2 regions of the Paenibacillus polymyxa M1 genome follow, and region 1 is predicted to be linked to the other one. Evidence: a T-box and tRNA genes for the amino acid it is inferred to sense, from the RefSeq annotation. Region 1 holds a T-box; the other holds one or more tRNA genes.
What was found. The T-box of region 1 lies ahead of ileS (isoleucine--tRNA ligase). A T-box ahead of a tRNA ligase gene usually reads a tRNA of that ligase, here a tRNA-Ile.
Positions count from the first base shown of each region.

Region 2: it has a tRNA-Ile gene. The T-box ahead of ileS (isoleucine--tRNA ligase) is inferred to sense a tRNA for this amino acid. The anticodon was not compared.

Region 1 is NC_017542.1:3,869,490-3,877,450, forward strand. It holds gene lspA (signal peptidase II) at 1-290, opposite strand, end outside; gene PPM_RS17365 (TraR/DksA C4-type zinc finger protein) at 525-1,259, shown strand; gene PPM_RS17370 (DUF5665 domain-containing protein) at 1,277-1,624, opposite strand; gene ileS (isoleucine--tRNA ligase) at 1,810-4,899, opposite strand; T-box leader at 4,979-5,258, opposite strand; gene PPM_RS17380 (DivIVA domain-containing protein) at 5,430-5,939, opposite strand; gene PPM_RS17385 (RNA-binding protein) at 6,112-6,894, opposite strand; gene PPM_RS17390 (YggT family protein) at 6,903-7,160, opposite strand; gene PPM_RS17395 (cell division protein SepF) at 7,168-7,620, opposite strand; gene PPM_RS17400 (YggS family pyridoxal phosphate-dependent enzyme) at 7,611-7,961, opposite strand, start outside.
Region 2 is NC_017542.1:178,244-186,204, reverse strand. It holds tRNA gene PPM_RS00795 (tRNA-Lys) at 124-196, opposite strand; tRNA gene PPM_RS00790 (tRNA-Tyr) at 204-289, opposite strand; tRNA gene PPM_RS00785 (tRNA-Phe) at 299-371, opposite strand; tRNA gene PPM_RS00780 (tRNA-Asp) at 449-525, opposite strand; tRNA gene PPM_RS00775 (tRNA-Thr) at 545-620, opposite strand; tRNA gene PPM_RS00770 (tRNA-Val) at 625-700, opposite strand; tRNA gene PPM_RS00765 (tRNA-Met) at 711-787, opposite strand; tRNA gene PPM_RS00760 (tRNA-Ser) at 816-907, opposite strand; rRNA gene PPM_RS00755 (23S ribosomal RNA) at 1,039-3,965, opposite strand; tRNA gene PPM_RS00750 (tRNA-Ala) at 4,095-4,170, opposite strand; tRNA gene PPM_RS00745 (tRNA-Ile) at 4,191-4,267, opposite strand; rRNA gene rrf (5S ribosomal RNA) at 4,307-4,423, opposite strand; rRNA gene PPM_RS00735 (16S ribosomal RNA) at 4,541-6,094, opposite strand; gene PPM_RS00730 (pro-sigmaK processing inhibitor BofA family protein) at 6,503-6,778, opposite strand; gene PPM_RS00725 (DUF2508 family protein) at 6,775-7,086, opposite strand; gene recR (recombination mediator RecR) at 7,299-7,898, opposite strand; gene PPM_RS00715 (YbaB/EbfC family nucleoid-associated protein) at 7,925-7,961, opposite strand, start outside.

The DNA.
Region 1 (7,961 bases):
GCTCCCCCAAGCACCAAACTTAGCGCAACAGGAAGTAGTTTTTGCCCAGCTCTGACTGTTTTTCTTAGGTACCATACGATACCGATCACTACTACAATTGTGATCACGATAAAAAGCCAGCGTTGCCCTTCCAAAATCCCAAAAGCGGCTCCGCGATTACGATGGGAGGTAATTAAAAAGAAATTGCCGATGACTGGTATTTGCTCGTACAATTCCATCCGCGTAGCCACCAAATATTTGACTCCCTGATCAATCAAAAAAATAATTAGCGCAATACCAAAATAAATCACAGTCCTTCGTCACTCCGATCCGCTTATATCCGTTGTCGAACCCATTTATTGTAGCATAAGCCTTCTCAGATCGTCCACGAGTCCTGCAGGCTTTCGAGCACAGTCCTTGAATGGAATGAACTCGATCACATTTGATTAGAATTTCCTATGTAAAAGAGGTCTTCCCGGTGCACACTACAAGGAGCATACCTGACACAACGCATGCACGTAAATCTAGAACAAGGAGAGGATTGCATGTCCCCATTGACGGAGCAACAATTACAAGGCTTGCGTAACGAACTGCTGGAACGCAAAAAGGAAATTGAGCATCGGTTGCAAAGCAACGACCATTATGGACTCGGCGATTCTCAACGTGATCAAACCGGTGAGCTTTCTCCCATTGATAACCATCCAGGCGATCTGGCTACCGAAACCTATGAGCGAGCTAAAGATATTTCCTTGCTGGAGCATGACGAGTTTCAATTGGAACGTATCAAATCAGCCTTGATGGCTATGGACAAGGGGACCTATGGCATTTGCGCCGCCAGCGGTAAGCCCATTCCCTATGAACGCCTGCTGGCTGTTCCCTATACCATTTATTGCAAAGAATACAGTCCTGAAACAGAAGTATCCAACAACCGTCCGGTGGAGGAAGAATTTCTCGCTCCCGCGTTCGGTAGAACAAGCCTGGATGAGCGTGAAGAACAAAACGGCTTTGACGGTGAAGATGCTTGGCAGATCGTTGAAAATTGGGGGACCTCTAACACTCCGGCCATGGCGGAAAGTGGAGAAATCCATCGCTATGATGATATGGAAATCGAAGCCGGCGATGATAATATGGGCTTCGTAGAGCCATATGAAAGCTTTGTCGCTACTGACATTTATGGCAGAAATGTATCCATTGTCCGTAGTTCTATTTATCAGCGTTATATAGAAGATGGCGAGGGTGAAGGTCTGCTGGAGCCAGATTTGCACGAGGACGAATCGTAAGCTTTAAAGTGAAACGCCTAGTAGGTAGTAAGCTCTAATTGTCGCTGTACGATCCGTACAATATCAGCGATATAATCACCGATAATCGGCAAATTCAACGCTCCGAGCACTTGCAGCACATAAATAATGGTAGCAGCAAAAAAAGTAAACCCTAGCGCAATGCCGATTCCTCGGGAAACACCTGATATTAGGTTTAGCCAAAGCAACCGCCAAGGTTTATTCAGCAGCAAAGCGTAATCCGCAATACGTGTTCGTTCCATCTGCTCTGACACAGCTTGCACCAGCTTTTCCACACGACTTAGTTTCTCTGCCTGTTTACCTGCTATTCCCTTTTCTGAGGCTATGGCGGCCCCTTCTCCGTTCATCCCTCGGAGACTCCTTCCCTGTCTGCGCCTTGACCGTGCTGTCATATGCACAATCCCCCTTTTCCCATAGCTGCCCCGAAAGCAGCAAACGAGCCGAAGCACGTAACGGAGAAAACCCGTTTCCGATGCTTAGGCTCGTTTTTATATGCTGCCTGTTATTGTATTATGGGACAGGGGGCTTGTAATTATTCCCCAATATGAACGCCGATGGTTTTGCCATTCACTTCTACATGTTCTGCTGGTTCAGCTTGGCCAAAAGCCACCGTGGTTACCAATACGTTCTCACGCAACACAGAGTCGAAGCTTTCGATCGCCTGACGCAAGTCGCTGTCTACATCCAACGTCAATGCTACATACTTTTCAATCGGCAGATCCAGCTTTTTGCGGTAGTCTTGTACCGCGCGAACCACTTCACGTACCCAGCCCTCTTGCTCAAGCTCAGGTGTAATGTCAGTGTTCAACGCTACCGTTAAGCCATAGCCAGAAGCAGAAGCGAAGCCTTCTTTCGCTTTTTTCTCCACCAGCAATTCCTCAGCTGTAACTTGCAACTCTTCCCCTTCTGGAGAAGCTACGTTCAGCACTCCTTTTTCTACAACAGAACGAGTATCCTCAGCAGACATTCCTTTGAAAAGGTTTTGTAGGAATCCGACATTTTTGCCGTATTTCTTGCCTGCTACTTTCAAATTCAGCTTCAATGTAAAATCAACAAATCCGCTATCATCCGTCTCAACATGAATATGCTTCACATTGATCTCATCTTTAATGATTTCTTCATAGCCGCTCAGGTCAAAATCCTGATCCATAGACAGAATCAATTCAGACAACGGTTGACGTGTTTTCAAACCCGTTTCGTTACGGACATTACGTGCTAATTCAACGACGCGACGTGCTGTTTCCATATCTCGTTCCAGTTCCAGATCAATTAAGGATTCATTGGCAGACGGATAGTCATCCAAATGAACACTTTCCCCATTGCTCAGGTTGAGGTAAATATCCTCAGCAAGCAGCGGTGTGAACGGTGCCAGCAGCTTCGCCGTCGTTAACAACACCTCAGTCAATGTTCGATACGCATCCAGCTTATCTTCTGTAAGCCCGTTACCCCAGAAACGATCACGTGAACGACGGATATACCAGTTACTCAGCTCATCCACAAACGACTCAATCGCTTTGGAGGAGTTCAGGAAGTCATTTACAGACAATGCTTTATCCACAACCAAGATTAGGCTGTTTAGACGGGATAAAATCCAGCGATCCAACTTGTGTGCCGATGGCTTGAATGGATACCGTGCCGGATCAAATCCGTCAATATCCGCATACAGAGTCAGAAATGCGTGTGTATTGACAAGCGTATCTACCAGTTTCGATTTAGCCTCGCCTACAATGCCTTTGGAAAACCGTTTGCTATTCCATGGTGCACTATCGGACAGTAATGCCCAGCGGAAAGCATCTGTTCCGTACTCATCAATCACTTCCCACGGATCAATAACATTACCCTTCGATTTGGACATTTTCTGCCCCTGCTCATCCAGTACATGGCCTGTTGCCATGACAGCTTTGTAAGGAGCTTTGCCAGTCAACATCGTCGAAACCGCAAGCAAGCTATAGAACCAGCCACGAGTCTGGTCAATCCCTTCACAGATCATATCTGCCGGAAATTGCTGCTCAAACGTTTCATTATTCTCAAAAGGATAGTGATGCTGTGCAAACGGCATAGAGCCGCTATCGAACCATACATCGATGACTTCCGGTGTGCGAGTCATTTCGTATTTACCGCATTGGCTACGAACCTTGATATCATCTACATAAGGTTTGTGTATCTCGATATCCGCTGGTACATCCCCAATTGCACGTTCTCTCAATTCAGCAATACTATGAGGTGCGAACTGTTCTCCAGTTTCCTCACAAACCCAGATATTGAGCGGTGTACCCCAATAGCGATCGCGACTGATGTTCCAATCCACCAGTTCCTCCAAAAACTTACCGAAGCGTCCTTCGCGTACATGGCCCGGGTACCATTCAACTTCGCTGTTGTTGGCAATCAGTTGATCCTTGATCGCAGTTGTTTTGATAAACCAGCTGTCCATCGCATAGTACAATAATGGAGTATCGCAGCGCCAGCAGAACGGATAGCTATGCTCGTATTTTTCCTTGCTGTACAGCAACCCTTTTTCGGACAGCATTTTCACAATATCTACATCGCAATCTTTCACAAAACGGCCTGCAAAATCAGTGATTTCAGCTACATAGTTACCTTGGAGATCCACTACGTTGATAAACCCAACGCCATTTTCACGACATACGCGATAGTCATCCTCACCATGTGCCGGGGCCATGTGAACGATACCTGTACCGCTGGAATCTGTTACGAACTTGGCACCCAGAATTTGGTTACCTTTCTCCACCTGAAAATAAGTAAATGGCGGGGTATAGGTTTGGCCTACCAGTTCTGAACCCGATAGCGTGCCAATCACTTCATGATCACCTTTAATTACGGTCTCAACAAGATTTTTAGCAACGATGTATACCCCATCTTCCTGCTTCACACGTGCGTATTCCAGCTCAGGGTTGACGGCGAGCGCCACGTGACTCGGCAAGGTCCAAGGTGTTGTCGTCCAGGCCAATACATATTCACCACTGCTATGCAGCTTGAATTTGGCCGTGGCACTCAGATCCTTTACATCTTTGTAGCCCTGTGCTACTTCATGGGAACTTAGTGTGGTCTGACAATCCGGGCAGTACGGACTCACACGATGACCACGATACAGCAGATCTTTCTCATGAATCGTCGCCAAAATGTTCCATACACTCTCGATATAGTTATTGTCCAAGGTAATGTATGGGTGATCGAGGTCTGTCCAGTATCCGATCGCTTCGGTTAAATCGCGCCACTGCTGCTCGTATTCAAACACGCTCGCTTTACATTTTTTAATAAATTTCTCAACACCGTATTCTTCAATTTCAGGCTTGTGAGAGATCCCCAGTTGCTTTTGCACACCCAGCTCTACCGGCAGGCCATGCGTATCCCAACCCGCCTTACGTACAACACGATATCCCTTCATGGTCTGATAGCGGCCGACGAAATCCTTAATTACGCGACCCAGCACATGACCGATGTGTGGTTTGCCGTTAGCTGTTGGTGGGCCCTCATAAAACACAAAATTAGGCTTTCCTTCACGATTGGTAATGGATTTACGGAACGTGTCCTCCTGTTTCCATTTGCTCAGGATGCGTAGGTCACGTGACCGTGCTTTTTCTTTAACATCCACTCTGTTCATAACGTCATACTTCCTCTCTGCTCATCATTAATTGTTCTAGCGCACTTAAAAAAAGCAACAAAAAAAGCCCCATCCCTGTAAAAGGGACGAGACTGTGCTCGCGTTACCACCCTGATTCCGTAATTAGACCAGTCTAAAGAAGACGATCTTGTCACGACTCTCTGAGCCCTACTCAACTTCAGCAGGGCGCCATTATAACGCATGGCAAACGGTGATTGCTTACACACGCCATAAATTTAAGCGCTTCAGCTCACTTCTCTGGGAGGATCTTCAGTCATGTTCTGAACGTTGGCTTGCACCGGAAGGCCAACTCTCTGAGGGACAAATCATGACGTACTCGTTCCCATCAACGAATTAAACATGTTAAATTCATCGAATATTAAACCAGCAACATCGTTGCCTTTGAATAACAACCATCAATCAATAGACGGATAATCGTTGAATTCAGTATAGTATTTACAGTTATAGCCTGTTTAAAGAAAAAAGTCAACCCTAACAAGACCTAATGAAAAGCTTGTCAGAAATCAAAATCAGTAAATTTCTTTCATTTCACGCTCGCGCTCCAGCACTTCGCGTTCCCGGTTTTCAAGTGCTTCCCAGCCATCTTGGCTTAACAAGTCAAGCTGTGCTTCCACCAATGTACGAAACCGTGCTCGGTAAATTGAAGCCTGTTTCTTCAGTTCTTCAACCTCCAACGCGATTTTGCGGGATTTGGACAATGCTTCGTTCACAATACGATCCGCATTTTTTTCCGCTTCCTTCACGATCAGTTGAGATTCTTTCTTGGCGTTGTTGCGAACTTCATCAGCTGCTTCCTGCGCGACAATAATTGTCTTACTCAGTGTATCCTCAATCGTCGCAAAATGATCGAGCTTCTCCTGTACGTTCAGCAACTGGGTGCTCAGTTCTTTATTTTCACGAATAACGCCCTCGTAATCCTTGATCACCTGATCCAAAAATTCATTAACCTGATCCTCATCATAACCGCGAAGCCGGCGGGCAAATTCCTTATTATGTATATCCAATGGCGTTAATGGCATGCCGTCCACCTCCTATAAGATTGACAAAAAATTCATTTTCCGCGTCACGACGCTCATTATCATCTATCGGTCATCATACCCCGTTTTGTGAATACTGTACAGAGCAAAATCGTTCCAGTTCTTCGCTATAGGTTAATTCTTTCGACAGAAAGCTCATGAATCCTGCCTACAGCTATACAAACTTACCAATTTTGACACGGAATCTACCCTTTTTTGTCATCCCGTCTGTTTCAAGCACTTTGAAACGCCCAAATCCCTGCATAGAAATAACGTCCCCAACCTTAAGTGAAGTAGATGGATTCTCCTCCACCTTCCAGTTTACCCGACATCGTCCCGCTCGAATCGGTGTTAATATTTTGCTGCGACTCAATTTGTAGACGTCACTGGCAATCCCGTCCAGACGCAAAGAAGCGACCGTCAGATCCATCGCCTCTAATGCAACTTCCTTCGTTCGGAGACTTGCTACTGGCAACAGTTCTGTCCAAACATGAACACGATGTACCTGCTGCAAATGCATGGTTATAAAATCTCCGATCTCTGATGCCACCAATACATGACACCCATCATCCAGCACGTGAATGTCCCCGATTTTTCCACGCTTGATTCCAAGCCCCAAAATGGCACCTAGATAATCGCCGTGCTCAAGGGTATTGATTTTATGATCATCAGAAGAGATGGAAAGGACTTGAATTCCCATTTCCTCATCGTCCAAATACGAATAATCGGGCGCAATCAGCGCCCGCTTTCGTTCCGAAGCCGTATATCCGCCATCTACCCTAATCGTGACCTTGTCTTCCTTCGAAGCAAGTGTCTCCAATATGTACTGTTGTCGCGGATCCAAAAAATCAGTCAGCTTCTGCTCATGATAAGCTCCCGCATGACTGATCCATTCGGAAGCACGATCCACATAATCCCGTTCATCCGGGTGAAAATGCTCATAAATCTCAGTTCGCATAAATCCTCCTAGACGAAATTACCAATTAAAGAAATCAAACCGTACGATGCAAAACGCAAAGCAATCAGCGCTACGATAGGTGAAATATCAATCATCCCGAAGATTGGCGGTATAAACCTGCGAAAAGGAGACAAATACGGCTCCACAAACCTGGCAAGTAAATCACCGATCACACTCTCTCTGGCATTAGGAAGCCATGACAGCAGGACATATGCAATGATCATGTACGAATAAATCTGAAATAACCAGTAAATTACCTCGATCAAGAAAAGCTCACCTCATTCTGTTAAGTTCTTGTTCAGTGTCAGCCAGTATCTCCGTAATGGAGCCTTGAATTTCAACCGTATCCGGTGTGCACAGAAAAATATTGTTACCGACCTTCGAAATGCCGCCACTCAGTGCATACACAGTACCACTCAAAAAATCAATGATACGTAGCGCCTGATCCTTGCGAATTCGTTGCAAGTTAACCACGACGGTGCGATGTGAACGGATATGGTCGGCGATTTCCTGTGCTTCATCGTAAGAACGCGGCTCATACAGAACAACTTTCACATTTTTCTGTGAATGGATGCTGACAACATTCGTGCCCTTCTGGTTCTTACGTTTATCAAAGCTTGGGGTTTCAATTTCTTGATCTTCCGGCGTATTCATAACCTCTCGCTCTATAACTTCCTCTTCTTCCTGAAGCCCCAGAAAGTTCATGAACTTATTCATTACGCCCACTGAAAATCCTCCTCTCGTCCGACCAGTACGGAACCAAGCCGCAACCAGGTCGCTCCTTCTTCAACCGCCACTTCAAAATCATTGGACATCCCCATAGACAAGTGAACGATAGGTTCTCTAGTCAAGGCTTGTCCATTTAACCGATCACGCAGTTCACGCAATCCTCGAAACACAGGTCGAGTATGTTCTGGGTCTTCCTCATGAGGAGCCATGGTCATCAAGCCGATTACGTCCACATGTTCCAACTCGCGAATTTGTTCCAAGAAAGGGGCGACCGTCTCGGGGGATAAGCCGTATTTTGAAATTTCCCCAGAAATATTGACTTGCACAAAAGCTTTGAC
Region 2 (7,961 bases), 2.2 Mb from region 1:
AAACACTAAGCGAACATAATGAACTTATTATAACCTGTCGATACCTTAAAACAAAAAGCTATATAAAAACATAACTTAAAACAACACAAAAAAAGCCATCAACTTATAGTTGATGACTTCTGATGAGCCATGAAGGACTCGAACCTTCGACACCCTGATTAAAAGTCAGGTGCTCTACCAACTGAGCTAATGGCTCATAAAACTGGTGGAGGATGATGGATTCGAACCACCGAACCCGTAAGGGAGCAGATTTACAGTCTGATGCGTTTGGCCACTTCGCTAATCCTCCATATAAAGGTGGCTCGGGACGGAATCGAACCGCCGACACGAGGATTTTCAGTCCTCTGCTCTACCGACTGAGCTACCGAGCCATATCCATTGCAAAAAAATAAAGTGCGGAGGGATACCCCTTCCCACTTTAGTACGGTGAAAATATTAAACTGAAAAATGGCGGAACTGACGGGATTCGAACCCGCGATCTCCTGCGTGACAGGCAGGCATGTTAGGCCTCTACACCACAGTTCCCTATATTTTTCAAAAAAAATGGTGCCGGCGAGAGGACTTGAACCCCCAACCTACTGATTACAAGTCAGTTGCTCTACCAGTTGAGCTACACCGGCACAATGGTGGAGGCTGAGGGGATCGAACCCCCGACCCTCTGCTTGTAAGGCAGATGCTCTCCCAGCTGAGCTAAGCCTCCTGGGTATGTATGGTAGCGGCGGAGGGGATCGAACCCCCGACCTCACGGGTATGAACCGTACGCTCTAGCCAGCTGAGCTACACCGCCATAACATAATTCACTAGCTTGTCCTAAATGGCGGAGAGAGAGGGATTCGAACCCTCGCACCACTTTCGCAGTCTAACCCCTTAGCAGAGGGTCCCCTTATAGCCACTTGGGTATCTCTCCATATGAATGGACTCGCTTAGTGAAATTCTACAAGATATTCAGATTATCAGCAAAGTGAATTTGAATATCAAGCGTAATTCCAAGGTGTTACACCCTGAAAACTGGATCCGAAACTTCCTTGCGTCTTATCTTAGGATAAGCCCTCGACCGATTAGTATTGGTCAGCTCCATGCATTACTGCACTTCCACCCCCAACCTATCTACCTCGTCGTCTTCAAGGGGTCTTACATACTGGGAAATCTCATCTTGAGGGGGGCTTCACGCTTAGATGCTTTCAGCGCTTATCCCTTCCGTACATAGCTACCCAGCGGTGCTCCTGGCGGAACAACTGGTACACCAGCGGTACGTCCATCCCGGTCCTCTCGTACTAAGGACAGCTCCTCTCAAATTTCCTACGCCCACGACAGATAGGGACCGAACTGTCTCACGACGTTCTGAACCCAGCTCGCGTACCGCTTTAATGGGCGAACAGCCCAACCCTTGGGACCTACTTCAGCCCCAGGATGCGATGAGCCGACATCGAGGTGCCAAACCTCCCCGTCGATGTGGACTCTTGGGGGAGATAAGCCTGTTATCCCCAGGGTAGCTTTTATCCGTTGAGCGATGGCCCTTCCATGCGGTACCACCGGATCACTAAGCCCGACTTTCGTCCCTGCTCGACTTGTAGGTCTCGCAGTCAAGCTCCCTTCTGCCTTTGCACTCTTCGAATGATTTCCAACCATTCTGAGGGAACCTTGGGGCGCCTCCGTTACTCTTTAGGAGGCGACCGCCCCAGTCAAACTGCCCACCTGACACTGTCCTCGTACCGGATCACGGTACCAAGTTAGAACCTAGATACGATCAGGGTGGTATCCCAAGGATGCCTCCCTTCAAGCTGGCGCTCAAAGTTCTACGGCTCCCACCTATCCTGTACAGATCGTACCCAAATTCAATATCAAGCTGCAGTAAAGCTCCATGGGGTCTTTCCGTCTTGTCGCGGGTAACCTGCATCTTCACAGGTATTAAAATTTCACCGGATCTCTCGTTGAGACAGCGCCCAAGTCGTTACGCCATTCGTGCGGGTCAGAATTTACCTGACAAGGAATTTCGCTACCTTAGGACCGTTATAGTTACGGCCGCCGTTTACTGGGGCTTCGGTTCATAGCTTCGCCCGAAGGCTTACCACTCCCCTTAACCTTCCAGCACCGGGCAGGCGTCAGCCCGTATACTTCGCCTTGCGGCTTCGCACAGACCTGTGTTTTTGCTAAACAGTCGCTTGGGCCTTTTCACTGCGGCCCCCTCGGGCTATTCACCCTACCGAGGCACCCCTTCTCCCGAAGTTACGGGGTCATTTTGCCGAGTTCCTTAACGAGAGTTCTTCCGCGCGCCTTAGAATTCTCTTCTCGCCTACCTGTGTCGGTTTGCGGTACGGGCACCTTCTCCTGGCTAGAGGCTTTTCTTGGCAGTCTGAGATCATGACCTTCGCTACTCCAATTTTCGCTCCCCATCACAGCCCAGCCTTAACGATGTGCGGATTTGCCTACACATCAGCCTCACTGCTTAGACGGACATCCATCAGTCCGCGTCACTACCCTACTGCGTCACCCCATCGCTCATAACGGATTACGGTGGTACAGGAATTTCGACCTGTTGTCCTTCGACTACGCCTATCGGCCTCGCCTTAGGTCCCGACTTACCCTGAGCGGACGAACCTTCCTCAGGAACCCTTAGGCTTTCGGCGGATCTGATTCTCACAGATCTTTTCGTTACTCATACCGGCATTCTCACTTGAATGCAGTCCAGCGCTCCTTCCGGTACACCTTCAACCCGCATTCAACGCTCCCCTACCCCTGATGCAAAGCATCAAGCCATAGCTTCGGTGGTGTGTTTAGCCCCGTTACATTTTCGGCGCAGAGTCACTCGACCAGTGAGCTATTACGCACTCTTTCAATGGTGGCTGCTTCTAAGCCAACATCCTGGTTGTCTGTGCAACTCCACATCCTTTCCCACTTAACACACACTTGGGGACCTTAGCTGATGGTCTGGGCTGTTTCCCTTTCGACAATGGATCTTAGCACTCACTGTCTGACTCCCGGAACTAAATCTATGGCATTCGGAGTTTGACTGAGCTTGGTAACCCTTGCGGGCCCCGCACCCAATCAGTGCTCTACCTCCACGATTCTTCTTTCCGAGGCTAGCCCTAAAGCTATTTCGGGGAGAACCAGCTATCTCCGGGTTCGATTGGAATTTCTCCGCTACCCCCACCTCATCCCCGCATTTTTCAACATGCGTGGGTTCGGGCCTCCAGTGCGTGTTACCGCACCTTCACCCTGGACAGGGGTAGATCACCCGGTTTCGGGTCTACGTCCACGTACTCAGTCGCCCTATTCAGACTCGCTTTCGCTGCGGCTTCAGCTCTTCACCTTAACCTTGCACGGGAACGTAACTCGCCGGTTCATTCTACAAAAGGCACGCCATCACCCATAGATCGGGCTCTGACTTCTTGTAAGCACACGGTTTCAGGATCTATTTCACTCCCCTTCCGGGGTGCTTTTCACCTTTCCCTCACGGTACTGCTTCACTATCGGTCGCCAGGGAGTATTTAGCCTTGGCAGATGGTCCTGCCGGATTCATACGGGGTTTCACGTGCCCCGCACTACTCGGGATCCGTCTCGGAGGGAACAAGTTTTGAACTACAGGGCTTTTACCTTCTCTGGCGGGCCTTTCCAGACCTCTTCATCTAACCGGTTCCTTTGTAACTCCATGTGAGACGTCCCACAACCCCAAGGAGCAAGCTCCTTGGTTTGGGCTAATCCGCGTTCGCTCGCCGCTACTGACGGAATCACTATTGTTTTCTCTTCCTCAGGGTACTTAGATGTTTCAGTTCCCCTGGTCTGCCTCTCACTCACCTATGAATTCAGTGAGTAGTGACTGTCGATGAAGACAGCCGGGTTTCCCCATTCGGACATCCCCGGATCAAAGCTTGCTTACAGCTCCCCGAGGCCTTATCGTTGTTCGCCACGTCCTTCGTCGGCTCCTGGCGCCTAGGCATCCTCCGTGTGCTCTTTGTAGCTTAACCTAGTATCTACATTGTAAATACGATATGCTACCTTTATTTCACTTGTTTACACAAGATCAGCTTAAAGGAATATTCTAAAACGCAATTTCGTTTCGGTATCCAGTTTTCAAGGTGCAATAATAAATCTTTTGGTGGAGCCAAGCGGGATCGAACCGCTGACCTCCTGCGTGCAAGGCAGGCGCTCTCCCAGCTGAGCTATGGCCCCAAAAGAAAATATAAAATTTATGGTGGGCCCTAGTGGACTCGAACCACCGACCTCACCCTTATCAGGGGTGCGCTCTAACCAGCTGAGCTAAGGGCCCATAATAAACCACCAAAAAAAGTTTTTCTTTAGTGGTTGCGCTTGGCGGCGTCCTACTCTCCCAGGACCCTACGGTCCAAGTACCATCGGCGCTGGAGGGCTTAACGGTCGTGTTCGGGATGGGTACGTGTGGAACCCCTCCGCTATCGCCACCAAACGCTTGAGAGTTTAAGCTCTCAAAACTGAGCAACGAGTGAGTAACAGGCCTAAACCTGAGTTTGAAGCTTACGCTTCATATTTGAATGTTTCCATCGCAGGAAACGATTCTCCATAGAAAGGAGGTGATCCAGCCGCACCTTCCGATACGGCTACCTTGTTACGACTTCACCCCAATCATCTACCCCACCTTCGGCGGCTGGCCCCTTGCGGTTACCTCACCGACTTCGGGTGTTGTAAACTCTCGTGGTGTGACGGGCGGTGTGTACAAGACCCGGGAACGTATTCACCGCGGCATGCTGATCCGCGATTACTAGCAATTCCGACTTCATGTAGGCGAGTTGCAGCCTACAATCCGAACTGAGACCGGCTTTTCTAGGATTGGCTCCACCTCGCGGCTTCGCTTCCCGTTGTACCGGCCATTGTAGTACGTGTGTAGCCCAGGTCATAAGGGGCATGATGATTTGACGTTATCCCCACCTTCCTCCGGTTTGTCACCGGCAGTCTGCTTAGAGTGCCCAGCTTGACCTGCTGGCAACTAAGCATAAGGGTTGCGCTCGTTGCGGGACTTAACCCAACATCTCACGACACGAGCTGACGACAACCATGCACCACCTGTCTCCTCTGTCCCGAAGGAAAGCCATATCTCTACAGCGGTCAGAGGGATGTCAAGACCTGGTAAGGTTCTTCGCGTTGCTTCGAATTAAACCACATACTCCACTGCTTGTGCGGGTCCCCGTCAATTCCTTTGAGTTTCAGTCTTGCGACCGTACTCCCCAGGCGGAATGCTTAATGTGTTAACTTCGGCACCAAGGGTATCGAAACCCCTAACACCTAGCATTCATCGTTTACGGCGTGGACTACCAGGGTATCTAATCCTGTTTGCTCCCCACGCTTTCGCGCCTCAGCGTCAGTTACAGCCCAGAGAGTCGCCTTCGCCACTGGTGTTCCTCCACATCTCTACGCATTTCACCGCTACACGTGGAATTCCACTCTCCTCTTCTGCACTCAAGCTCTCCAGTTTCCAGTGCGACCCGAAGTTGAGCCTCGGGATTAAACACCAGACTTAAAGAGCCGCCTGCGCGCGCTTTACGCCCAATAATTCCGGACAACGCTTGCCCCCTACGTATTACCGCGGCTGCTGGCACGTAGTTAGCCGGGGCTTTCTTCTCAGGTACCGTCACTCTTGTAGCAGTTACTCTACAAGACGTTCTTCCCTGGCAACAGAGCTTTACGATCCGAAAACCTTCATCACTCACGCGGCGTTGCTCCGTCAGGCTTTCGCCCATTGCGGAAGATTCCCTACTGCTGCCTCCCGTAGGAGTCTGGGCCGTGTCTCAGTCCCAGTGTGGCCGATCACCCTCTCAGGTCGGCTACGCATCGTCGCCTTGGTAGGCCATTACCCCACCAACTAGCTAATGCACCGCAGGCCCATCCACAAGTGACAGATTGCTCCGCCTTTCCTCCTTCTCCCATGCAGGAAAAGGATGTATCGGGTATTAGCTACCGTTTCCGGTAGTTATCCCTGTCTTGTGGGCAGGTTGCCTACGTGTTACTCACCCGTCCGCCGCTAGATTATTTAGAAGCAAGCTTCTAAATAACCCCGCTCGACTTGCATGTATTAGGCACGCCGCCAGCGTTCGTCCTGAGCCAGGATCAAACTCTCCATTAAAGACCAACCGAAGTTGGTTTATCGAAAGAGCGATTAGCTCATTTTGAAACTGACGAGATAAAATATCTCATTGTTGATTTTGCGAACAAAATCAATTTACTCACTCGTTGTTCAGTTTTCAAAGATCAAACCTTCATTATGTCTTACTTTGCTTCATCACCGCATCTCAGCGGCGACTTAATTAATATAACACACACTCGGGATTTAAGTCAACACTTTTTTAAATTATTTTTCAATTTCATTTAAGCATTGCTCACACAAAAAAATTCCCGGGCTTTAAAGGCCGAGAATTAATGTATCACATTTTTGAATTCGTCGTCAACTATAATTTAAAAAATAAAACAATACCGCATTGGGCTCACCAATACCCACTTTTTTTGCATACTCTCCCTTCCCTACAATAACGTTTCACACAGCCTGTCCGAACAATATTATTTTCAATCCCAGTAAAAGCGCAATGCCTGGCAAGCCTAATATCGTTACTGCCCCCATCGTCACTGGGTTAATCGGAATGTACACCTGTGTAATCCATCCTGAATAATTGATAACATACAGTGCAATAGCTGCCAGAGCCATATGCGCTCCGAATACTACAAACCAACCGATCCCCAGATGTTTTTTGAGGATTAGATACATCAGTATTCCGGCACAAGCAATCAAAACAAGCCAGACTACCCCTCTCATTCCGCTCTCCGTTTGTGAACCCGGTCAGTATCATTGGCATACCCCGGTTCATCTGCTGGCAGGTGAAAACGATGTAACCCTTGTTGCTTTGCGCTTTTTAAATGTATTTGATATTTACGTTCCGCAGCTTGCAGAACAAAAATGGCGTAGTCGATTTCATCCTTACCCGTAGCTTCATGAAATAAACGATGCGCTCTTAACCATTCCGCATGCGAAGCTCGAATCTGAGCAAACAATTCCTGGCGATACTCCGCTTCTGATTTTCCATTCTCCTGACGACGGAAATTTTGTTTCATCCGTTCCCACATTCATTCATCCTCCTCACAAGCTGAATTATGTGTACAGTCTGCAAGACCACCTTATTCATACTTATTGAGTAGAGGACAAACTTAGAACTGGGAACGTCTATAAAGGCATCTATTACTGCAAATAAAAAAGGAGCCATAACGGCTCCCTAAGCGAGTCAAGGATGTCCCAAGGACATTTCAGACTCATAAATTATAACGTATAACTACACCTACTAATTAAGCTCTCTGCGGCCTTCTAGCGCTTTGGACAGGGTGACCTCGTCGGCATACTCCAAATCCCCGCCCACGGGCAAACCGTGAGCAATACGAGTAACCTTGATTTCAAAAGGACGCACTAGCCGCGAAATGTACATAGCCGTGGCCTCTCCCTCAATGTTCGGATTCGTAGCCAGGATCAACTCCTTGACACGTTCATCACTTAGCCTGGTCAGCAACTCCTTGAGTTTGATATCCTCAGGGCCAATTCCCTCCATCGGAGAGATTGCCCCGTGAAGTACATGGTACAAACCCTCAAACTCCTTGGTACGCTCCATAGCGACCAAATCCTTAGCATCCTGAACAACACAAATGACGGAAGCATCCCTCGTCTTATCCTGACAGATCCTACAAGGGTCCGTATCTGTAATGTTACCGCAGACTGAACAAAAGTGAAGATTGCGTTTTACATTGACCAGCGCTTTGGCAAAATCAATCACATCATCTTCCTTCATTTTCAGTACGTGAAAAGCCAACCGGGCAGCTGTTTTGGGGCCTACTCCCGGCAGGCGCGTAAAAGCATCAATCAGCTTTGCAATCGGCTCGGGATAATGCAATAGCGTATTTCTCCTTTATGAGCAGACTAGAACAAGCCCGGAATTTTCATACCACCTGTAAAT